Regions from separate parts of the Massilia sp. CFBP9012 genome, predicted to be linked through region 2. Evidence: predicted binding sites of a transcription regulator. Region 2 holds the regulator's gene; each other region holds the start of a gene.

The links. The regulator FNR, encoded in region 2, switches genes on or off when oxygen is low (the NO sensors DNR and NnrR bind a similar motif). The targets are predictions, from matches to a motif close to TTGATNNNNATCAA.
Region 1: the regulator FNR is predicted to act here: its motif matches at 1,604-1,617, upstream of SOM61_RS04550 (gluzincin family metallopeptidase).
Region 3: the regulator FNR is predicted to act here: its motif matches at 1,968-1,981, upstream of SOM61_RS05050 (OmpW/AlkL family protein).

Annotation. Positions count from the first base shown of each region.
Region 1 covers NZ_JAXCWM010000002.1:417,502-420,771, forward strand. Annotated here, with positions in the region: gene SOM61_RS04545 (protealysin inhibitor emfourin) at 1-27, opposite strand, end outside; gene SOM61_RS04550 (gluzincin family metallopeptidase) at 24-1,541, opposite strand; gene SOM61_RS04555 (polyhydroxyalkanoic acid system family protein) at 1,723-2,007, shown strand; gene SOM61_RS04560 (acyl-CoA-binding protein) at 2,050-2,304, opposite strand; gene SOM61_RS04565 (FKBP-type peptidyl-prolyl cis-trans isomerase) at 2,481-2,837, opposite strand; gene SOM61_RS04570 (EI24 domain-containing protein) at 2,958-3,270, shown strand, end outside.
Region 2 covers NZ_JAXCWM010000001.1:537,710-540,979, reverse strand. Annotated here, with positions in the region: gene SOM61_RS02190 (DMT family transporter) at 1-754, opposite strand, end outside; gene SOM61_RS02185 (AraC family transcriptional regulator) at 815-1,573, opposite strand; gene fnr (fumarate/nitrate reduction transcriptional regulator Fnr) at 1,578-2,339, opposite strand; gene SOM61_RS02175 (TorD/DmsD family molecular chaperone) at 2,572-3,258, shown strand; gene SOM61_RS02170 (formate dehydrogenase) at 3,245-3,270, shown strand, end outside.
Region 3 covers NZ_JAXCWM010000003.1:27,382-30,651, forward strand. Annotated here, with positions in the region: gene SOM61_RS05030 (peptidoglycan recognition protein family protein) at 1-251, opposite strand, end outside; gene SOM61_RS05035 (CoA-binding protein) at 363-785, shown strand; gene SOM61_RS05040 (glutathione peroxidase) at 855-1,439, shown strand; gene SOM61_RS05045 (acetyltransferase) at 1,444-1,881, opposite strand; gene SOM61_RS05050 (OmpW/AlkL family protein) at 2,055-2,666, shown strand; gene pabB (aminodeoxychorismate synthase component I) at 2,873-3,270, opposite strand, start outside.

The DNA.
Region 1 (3,270 bases), on a different contig from region 2:
GCCGCAGGCGCGGGCGCTGATCTTCATGCGAGCATCGATGGGTCGGCGGGCTGGGCGGCAGCCGGCAGCGCCGCCAATCCCGGCAGCCCAGGCAGGCCCGGCCCGTGGCGGCCGTGGTCGGCACACCAGCGCGCCAGCAGGCGTGCCTCGCCGGCCAGCACGCGCTCGGCGCAATCGTATTCTGGCAGCTGCATGGTGCCGCAGCAGGAACGCCGGTCCTGCCGCGCGCCGGGCGCGTCGCACACCCGCGCCGCCAGGGGCAGGCCGGGGACGAAGGAGGCGGCGCCATCCGGGCCGCCGCCATGACCGGCCTCGGTCACTTCGCGCCGGCTGAACTGGAGGCGGATGGTGTCGGCATAGACGGCCGGCTTGCCGTCGGCCGTCACGGCCTGGAGCATGGCGTTGACCACGTCGGCATAGGTGGCGGCCGCGTCGGGCGCGGCGATCAGGGCGCGCAGCAGCACCCCGCTCAGGTAGTTGGCGACCCGGTGCAGGACGGCGGCGCAGTCTTCGCGCCCGGGATCGCGTTCATGCGCGAACAGGTCGGCCAGCACGTCGTAGACGGCGCCGGTGAACACCTGCGAGATCGCGTGCACCTGGGTGCCGGCCTCGCTCAGCTTGAGATCGTTGTCGGCGTTGCGCAGGCCGGTGCTGTTGCCGAGCGCCAGCCCGAACTGCTCGGCGATATCGGTCAGGAAGGATTTGTCGTGCAGGTCGGCCTTGGTCTGGGCGATCACGGCTTCGCACTGGTCGAGCTGGGACAGGGCCAGGAAGATCGCGGTGAGGTCGCCGAAGGCTTCGTGCAGGCCGCCGGTCTGGGGCGGGGCGTCGGCCTGCAGCCAGAGCGGCTTGATGCCGTCGAGCACCGCGTGGGCGGTCTCGTGCGACACGATGTCGAACGAGCGGCAGGTGAAGACCCGCTCGGTGGCGCCGTTGGGAATGAAGTCGCCGAACTTGAGGCAGGCCTGGCTGCGGCTGTAGAAGGCGTTCATGACGTTCGGCAGGCCGTGCGGGAAGACCAGCAGCGGCCGCGTGTCGGTGCTGCTATTCCATTGCCAGGGCAGCGGCATCGTGTGTGCCGCGCCGGCGGCGGCCAGGGCGCGCCCGTACATGGTGAGCGTCTGGCGCACCACGACGAAGGTGTGGACGGCGTCGAACTGCGGCGTGTCGGGCTGGGTGACGAAGTCGCCGAAGGCGTTCGGCTCGACCGCGGCGATGCCCGGCTCGCCGGGGGCGATGCGGGCGTCGCGCGGGCCGGCCAGCACCACGCCGGGCAGGAAGGCCTTGCGGGTGCCGATTTCGCTCACCGAAGGATCTTGCTTCCACATGAGGACGCGGGCGCCGAAGGCGTGCGCCTGCGGCTCGCTGGTCGATGGCGCGGCCAGATCGGGAATCTCGGGTTCTTCGAGCAGGCGCGCGGCGCGGTGCTGCTGGCGGTAGGGCGCGCTCGGGGTGGGGACGTAGCGCACCGGAGACTGCGCGATCTGCGGCGTCTGTTCGTTGGGCAACAGGCGGTTGGGCTGCTCGACGGGGGTTTCCATATCGACTCCTCGCGTATTGACGGGCTTGCGCCTTCATCCTCGCGCTCCCTGCCGGGCACGCTTTGATAATCGTCAATTGAGGCTGAGCCAGCGCTGTCTGTTGTAGCGGACTCTGGCATAGCCCGGCCGCAACTGGCATCATGGCGGATTGTTTGCAATCGATTCAGGAAGGATCAGTCAGATGGCGGAAATCAGCATCGTCCAGCAGCACAGCCTGAGCCCGGACGCGGCGCGTTCGGCAGCCGAGCAGGTAGCGCAGCGTATCGCGGCCGAATACGGGCTGGAATGCAGGTGGGACGGCGATGTGCTGCGCTTCGAGCGCAGCGGCGTGGAAGGCATATTGACCCTGGAAGACCAGCGCGCCGCGATGCGCATCCGCCTGGGCTTCTTCATGGGCGCGTTCGCGCCGGCCATCGAGGCCAAGGTGGCGGAAAAGATGCGCAAGACCTTCGCCGCCGCGGCGTAACCGGGGTAATGGGCCGGGCGCAGGCGCCGGCCCGGTGGGCGATCAGCCCTTCAACTCTTCGATCAGGTCGACATACTGCTGCTGGGCTTCCTCTTGCGAGGTGCCTGCGAGGCCGGCCCAGGCGTCGTACTTGGCGCGCGCCACGAAATCGGTCATGCCCGGACGCTCGCCCGTCACGTCGCCGCTCGAGCCCTGCTTGAACAGCGCGTAAATCTTCAGCAAGGTCATGTTGTCGGGACGCTCCGACAGGTTCTTCGAATCGGCCTGGGCCTGGGTGAACTGTTCCTGCAAGCTCATGGAAACTCCTGTGATGGTTGAGTGCGGTATTGTCGCTTGGACAATGCGGCAGGCATCTTAGCCCAGGAGAGAGGCGGGCACGGGAAATCCGGCCGCATTTTAGAAGAGATGTTCAAATGCCGCACCCGGGACGGCCGAGCCATGCGCCATCGCAGGACGGCGCATGGCAATCCTGATTAGACGGCCAGCAGGTCGACGTCGAAGATCAGGGTGGCGTTCGGCGGGATCACGCCGCCGGCGCCGCGCGCGCCGTAGCCCAGGCTGGCCGGGATGGTCAGGCGGCGCGAACCGCCGACCTTCATGCCCTGCACGCCTTCGTCCCAGCCGCGGATCACGTGGCCGGCGCCGAGCGCGAACTCGAACGGGTCGTTGCGGTCCTTGCTCGAATCGAACTTGGCGCCCAGGCTGCCGTCGTCGTTGCGCAGCCAGCCGGTGTAGTGCACGGTGACGTGCTGGCCGGCTTTCGCCTCGGCGCCTTCGCCGGTGACGAGCTCTTCGTATTGCAGGCCGGATTCGGTGGTGATGGTGGACATGGTCTTCCTTGTTGTTCAGATTGAATGACGATTGTAGTCGATGGGTCCATCCGGTGTCATCCCGTAGAATGACGGCATTGAACTGCCATCAGGAGAAAACATGCCGCGAAAGAAAGCCCGATGAACGGTGTACTGACCGCCTGCCGGCGCGCCCTGGGCGCGCAGTTCAGCGGCCGCATGCTGCTGCTGTCGCTGGCGCCGCTGCTGCTGGCGGTCACCCTGTGGAGCGTCGGCATGTGGCTGGGCCTGCAGCCGCTGCTCGACTGGCTGCACGGCATGTTCGCCGAGTACGGCGGCTTCGAGACCAGCGGCAGCATGCTCGAAATGGTGGGCCTGGGCATGCTCAAGGTGATGGTTGTGCCGCTGCTGGCGATCGTGCTGCTGCTGCCGCTCAAGATCGGCTCGGCCCTGCTGTTCGTGGGCGTGGTGGCGA
Region 2 (3,270 bases):
TCCACAGGGCGTTGCCGACCACCGAGCACAGGATGGCGACCGCGCTGACCAGTGCGCCGAACCGCAGCCAGACCGGCAGGGTATGCTCGCCCGGCGCCAGCACGAAGGCCGGCACCGCCAGCGCCAGCGCCATGACGCCCGTCACCACGCCCACCAGCAGATTCCATTCATGCGACGAAATCCCCTCGATGCGCGCCAGCCAGCGGCTGTTATGTACCGCGAAGATGGTCCACGACACCAGCGCGCCAAAGGCGCAGGCCAGGCCGGCCAGCGAACCGGGTCCGGACGCCGACAGCGACTCCCAGCCGATGCAGGCCAGGCCGGCGCCGCTCAGCAGCATCGAAGGCAGCAGCCGGCGCAGCGGCACCGCGTCGCCGTCGCGCGAACCCACCATGGTGACCGCGATCGGCAGCAGCCCGATCACGATCGAGGCCATGGCCACGCCGCCAAGTTGCACCGCATTGGCGAGGAACAGGTAGTAGATGATGTTGCCAGTGAGGCTGAGCCCGATCAGGGCGCGCCACGCCGGCCAGCCGAGGTGGCGGCGCAGCCGTCGCCAGGCAGGGTAGATGAGGATGGCGGCGACCAGGCCATAGGCCAGGTAGCGTCCGGCCGAGAGCTGGATCGGCAGGAATTCGGGCGCCAGTTCCGGGGCCAGGAAGACCAGGCCCCAGAGTGCGCCGGCGGCGATCCCAGCGCCGATGCCGAGCAGGGTGGAGCGGGACAGTCCGCCCGCGCCAGTAGCTTTGTACATGATGAATCTCCTTTGAGTGGAGATTCTCTGGCCTGGACCTGCCCCTGGTCTTGGCCGGGACTACTGCGGTTTTGGCGGTTTCTCCTGCGCTGCGCGCCGATAGGCGGCAGGCGTGGTGTCGAACACGCGGCGCATCGCCCGCGTCAGGCTGGCCTGGTCCGAGAAACCGCAGGCGATGGCGATGTCGGCCACGCTGCGCGCGCCGTCCGTCAACATGCCGCGTGCGCAATCCAGGCGGCAGCCCAGCAGCCAGGCATGCGGCGTGCTGTCCAGCTCTTCGCGAAACAGCGCGTGCAGGCGGCTCACGCTCAGGTTGGCGGCGCGCGCCATCGATTCGGTGCTCCAGGCCAGGCCGGGCGCGGTCTCGATGCGCGCCAGCAGGGCGGTCAGGCGCGAGGTGGTGCGCGGCGCGTCCAGGCTCAGGGTGTCGAGCAGCAGCGGCACCCAACCGTGCACCAGCGCGCGAGATGGAACGGACTCGCGCGTCATCAGTCCCATGAACTCGACCAGCTTGCGCGCGGCAGGGCCGAGCGTGACGAAGGGCCGCTCCAGCAGCCGCTGCCAGGGACCGTCGCCGAAGGCGCCGCCATCGACGTCGACGATCAGGGAGTCATTCGCGCCCGGGCTCGATTGCGCATGCCCGGCGCCGGGCGCTACCAGCGCGCCATGCAGGGGATCGAGCCGGCCGCGCCGCTCTTCGATGTCGAGCACGACTTCGCCGTGCAACGGCAGCACCAGCTGGGCGAAGTCGTGGCGGTCGCCCCAGTGCACGCGGTCGTAGCTGCGCAGGTGCATGTCGCACGAAGGCAGCAGCGTCATGATGTCAGGCCATCGGGCTGCACACGTCGGTGCCGGCCGCCAGCGCCTTCAGCTTGACCGGATCGAGCAGCGTCACTTCGCGTTTGTCGACCTCGAGCCAGCCCTGCTTTTTAAAGCGCGACAGCAGGCGGCTGATGCTTTCGATGGTCAGGCCCAGGTAGTTGCCGATGTCTTCGCGCGACATGCGCAGCTGGAAGCGGTTGGCCGCATAGCCGCGGGTGGCGTAGCGCGCCGACAGGTTGACCAGGAACACGGCGAAGCGCTGCTCGGCGCGCATATTGCCGAGCAGGAGCATGACGTTCTGCTCGCGCGTGATTTCCTGGCTCATGATGCGGTGGAAGTGGCGCAGCAGGGTCGGCACTTCGCCGAACAGGTCTTCCAGGCGCGCGAACGGGATCTCGCACACCTCGGAATCTTCCAGGGCTACTGCGTCGCAATGGTGGGTGCCGCTGATCGCGTCCATGCCCAGCAGCTCGCCGGCCATCTGGAAACCGGTGATCTGGGCTTCGCCGGCGGCGTTCACCTGGTAGGTCTTGAAGTGGCCGAAGCGCACCGCGTACAGGTTGCGGAACGATTCGCCCACGCTGTACAGGCGCTCGTCGCGCTCCAGGCGGCGACGGCGGCCGATGATCTTGTCCAGACGGTCGATGTCGGCGTCTTCGAGGCCCATCGGCAAGCACAGCTGGTGCATGCTGCACTGGGCGCAGGATTTGAGGGCGTGGATATTGATGGTCGGCTCGGCTTGCCGGGACAGGGTCTGGCTCATGAGGGATGGTCGCTTGGTTCGGTACACCGCGATTATAGACGTGTTGAAGCGTCAATCTCGACAAACAAATGCCATTTATTTGCAATTGAGAAACAATTCCGTTGCGTTCCGGTCGTTCGGCGCCCGTGCTCACCCATGCAGGGTTCATTTAGCCGTTTTAGGCAACTGTGCGCACTCAATATCAATCGAGGCCTACACTGCCATATAAATTGAACAACTGGAGTGTTCCCCAGTGCCATCAACTACTCAGACCTTGCCCGATCGCAGCGCATTTGCCACCGCAATCGTGCGACCGGATCTGCCGCCAGGCGGCGAAGACCAGGCCAGGGCGGATCTGTATGCCTTGCTCTCCCGGCTGCTGCTGGCCGCGCCAGACGCGGCGCTGCTCGATGCGCTCGCATCCAGCGATCCCATCCTGGCCGAGGGCGGCGATCCGGCGCTCGAACGCGCCTGGGACCAACTGACCGTGGCGTCCGGCGTGATGGATCCCCGTCTCGTCCACGATGAATTCAGCGCGCTGTTCGTCAGCGTCGGCACGCCGCCGGTCGATCCGTATGGCTCGCGCTACCTGGCCGGCTACATGAACGACACGCCGCTGGCGCATCTGCGCGAAGACCTGGCCCGGCTTGGCCTGGCGCGCATACAGGGGCGGGGCGAGTTCGAAGACCACCTCGGCGCGCTGTGCGAGACCATGCGCGTGCTGGTGGCCGGCTCGCCCGGCATCCGGCGCCAGCCGCTGGACGTGCAGCGCCGCTTCTTCGAGGCCCACATCGGCTCCTGGTGCATGCGCGCGCTGGACGACATCGCCAATGCCGAAGGCGCCAACTATTACCGCCTGGTCGCCCACTTCGCACAGGCATTCCTGGCAATCGAGGCGGAAAGTTTTGGAGTAGGAGAGGAAAACGATGACCAAACATGATCCACGAGTCCA
Region 3 (3,270 bases), on a different contig from region 2:
CAGGTCTGCAGGCGGCGCAGGTAGGCTTGCGGATCGGTCCCCGGCTTGAACGGCTCGCCCTGGTGGTGCAGCGTGATGTGGGTGATGCGGTGGCGGCGCGCCTTCGCATCAATGGACGGCGTGCCGCCCCAGGCGGCGACCGGTACGATGGCGCGTTCGACGTCAGGCAGGGATTCGGCGCCGTGTGCGCTGCCTATCGAGAGGGCCAGTGCAAGCAAGGCGCCGAGACGAGAAACAGGTGCTAGGTTCATGGGCACATATTCAGGATGGATGAGCCGCCATCTTTCCACGTTTGACCGTGCAACGCCAGAGCATGCAAACCTGATAAGCTGGCTCCAACGATAACAACGTCCTGAGACAGCATGAGAACCATTGCCCAAATCCTCCGCGACAGCAAGACCATCGCCATCGTCGGCATGTCGAATAAAGAAGACCGCGCCAGCAACGAAGTGGGCGCCTACTTGCAGCACAACGGTTACCGCATCTTGCCGGTCAACCCCAGCTATGCCGGCCAGACCATCCACGGCGAGACCGTGTACGCGACCTTGCAAGAGGCCGCCGACGCCCTGGCCAGCAGCGGCCAGCGCATCGACATCGTCGACTGCTTCCGCAAATCCGAGGACATCGGGCCGATCGCGCGCGACGCGATCGCCGTGCGCGCCGGCTGCCTGTGGATGCAGCTCGACATCGAGAACCAGGCCGCCGCCGACCTGGCGCGCGCCGCCGGGCTCGACGTGGTCATGAACCACTGCATCAAGATCGAGCACCGCGGCCTGGCAGGGTAATCGGCGCGGTCTACGGCGGCTTGGCTTGCGCTACAATCGACGCACCTTAACCGTCGTCAATACCACGCCATGATCAAGACCATCGCCCTGCTGCTCGCCGCCACGGCCGCTGTCAGTGTCACCCAACCGGCACGCGCCCAGGCCGCGCCGGTCGCCGCCCTGACCAAGAGTCCGGCCGCCTGCCCGGCCGTGCTCAAGCACAGCTTCAAGCGCCTGCAGGACGAAGCGCCGCAAGACCTTTGCCAGTACGCCGGCAAGGTGGTGCTGGTGGTGAACACGGCCAGCTACTGCGGCTTCACCAAGCAGTACGAAGGCCTGGAAAAAATCTACGCCAAGTACGGCGGCCGCGGCCTGGTGATCCTGGGCTTCCCGTCGAACGACTTCGGCCAGCAGGAACCGGGCAGCGCCAAGGAAATCGCCGACCTGTGCTTCAACACCTATGGCGTCAAGTTCCCGATGTTTGCCAAGAGCTCGGTGAAGGGCCCGCAAGCCAATCCGCTGCATGCGCAGCTGATCAAGGCCACCGGCCAGGAACCGAAGTGGAACTTTACCAAATACCTGATCGGCCGTGACGGCAAGGTGCTTGACTACTTCCCGAGCAAGGTCACGCCGGAAGATCCGCAGCTAACCGGGAAGATCGAAGCGGCACTGTAATCGTCTAACGCAGTGCGAGGTGCAGGATCGGGTAGGGCTTGCCGAACGGGTCCTGCTCGGATCTTCCTGCTACTGCGAAGCCCATACGCTCGTAGAAGCCGAGCGCTTGCAGGTTCTGCTCATTGACGTCCACCTGCGTGGCGCCTAGCTGCGCGATCGCGAATTCCACCAGGGCCCGTCCGGCGCCCTGGCCGCGGTGGCGCGGATCCACGAACAGCATCTCGATCATTCCTTCGCTTACGCCGATGAAGGCGCAAGGCTGGCCGGCCTCGTCGCGCACGCAGTGCAGCGGCGTGAACTCGCGCAAGGTGCGCTCCACGATCGGCACCAGTAGCAGGAAATCGTCCGGATGCAGGAAGTCGTGGGTCGCCTTCACGGACGCTTCCCAGATGTCGAACAGGCGCGGGAGGTCGTCGTTGGCGGCGATGGTGATGCTTTGCATGGCTTTCCTTCCGAATGATTCTTTCGTCTCAGAGATATACCCTAGGAGATAGGTGTTTTATAAACCACACTAATAGCATGGTCATTTTGATGTACATCATAGTTTGTTTTTCCACACATCAATAAGCTTACCTTCGTCGCAGATGACATAAAACGAAGAAAGGTAAGAAAAAGATGAAAACGACGATGAAAACCGTGCTGGTGGCCCTGATTGCCGTGACCGCTTCGCAAGCGATGGCCCAGGAATCCCCATGGCTGGTGCGCGCCCGCGCCGTGCACGTCGACCCGGACAACAAATCGACGCCCGTCGGCGGCGTCGGCGCGGCGGACCGCCTCGAGGTGAGCAGCAAGACCATTCCCGAACTGGACATCAGCTATTTCTTCACCCCGCACATCGCGGCCGAACTGATCCTGACTTATCCACAGAAGCACAAGGCCCGCCTGGACGGCGCCGAGATCGGCACCTTCAAGCATCTGCCGCCGACCCTGAACCTGCAATACCACTTCACCCCCGGCGCGGCTATCAGCCCTTATATCGGCGCCGGCGTGAACTACACCCGCATGTCGAGCGTCAAGCTGCTCGACGGCGCCGGCGACCTGGAAAACGATAGCTGGGGCCTGTCGCTGCAGGCCGGCGTCGACTTCCGCCTGAACGAACACTGGTCGATCAATGCCGACGTCAAGAAGGTCAACCTGCGCAGCGACGTGTACGTCGGCGGCGCCAAGGCCAGCCACCTGAAGGTCGATCCGGTGCTGTTCGGCCTGGGTGTCGGCTACCGTTTCTAAGTTTTAAGCTCACGCCGGTTCGCGACTCGCGGGCCGGCGCGACAGAGGACCATGCATATGCCGTCAAGCAGTATGAGCCTCTCCACCTCTTGCGCGTGATCGCGTCCTGCCCGTCTTCCATGGGCGAGCTTCCAGCAAAAGTATCGAATATGGGAACGGGCGGGGCGCGACCCACGCCTTATATTCAGCGCGGCGAATCTGCTGCGTTACGCTGCGAGCACCGCGCGCAGCGGTCCGCGCAGGGCATTGCAGACGACGATGTCGTCGGCCTGCGCCAGCATCGCGCGCGAGATCACGGCTTCGCGCGCATGCCACGCGGGCGCGGCCAGCATCACGCCGCGCATCACACCCGGCAGCACGCCGGCCAACAGCGGCGGCGTGAGCCATTCCTCGCCGAAGCGCAGGAACACGCTGCTGCGTCCTCCTTCCGTCAACTCGTCACGCTCGTTGAAGAACAGCATATCGAAGGCGCCTTGCGCCTCGGCCGCCTTCCACGCCGCGTCGTAGCGGCCGCGGATGCTCGTCTTGTGGCGCAGGAAGACGTCGCCGCTGTGCGTCGGCTCCTGGGCCAGCAGCAAGGTCACGGGTTCGTGCAAGGGAGCCA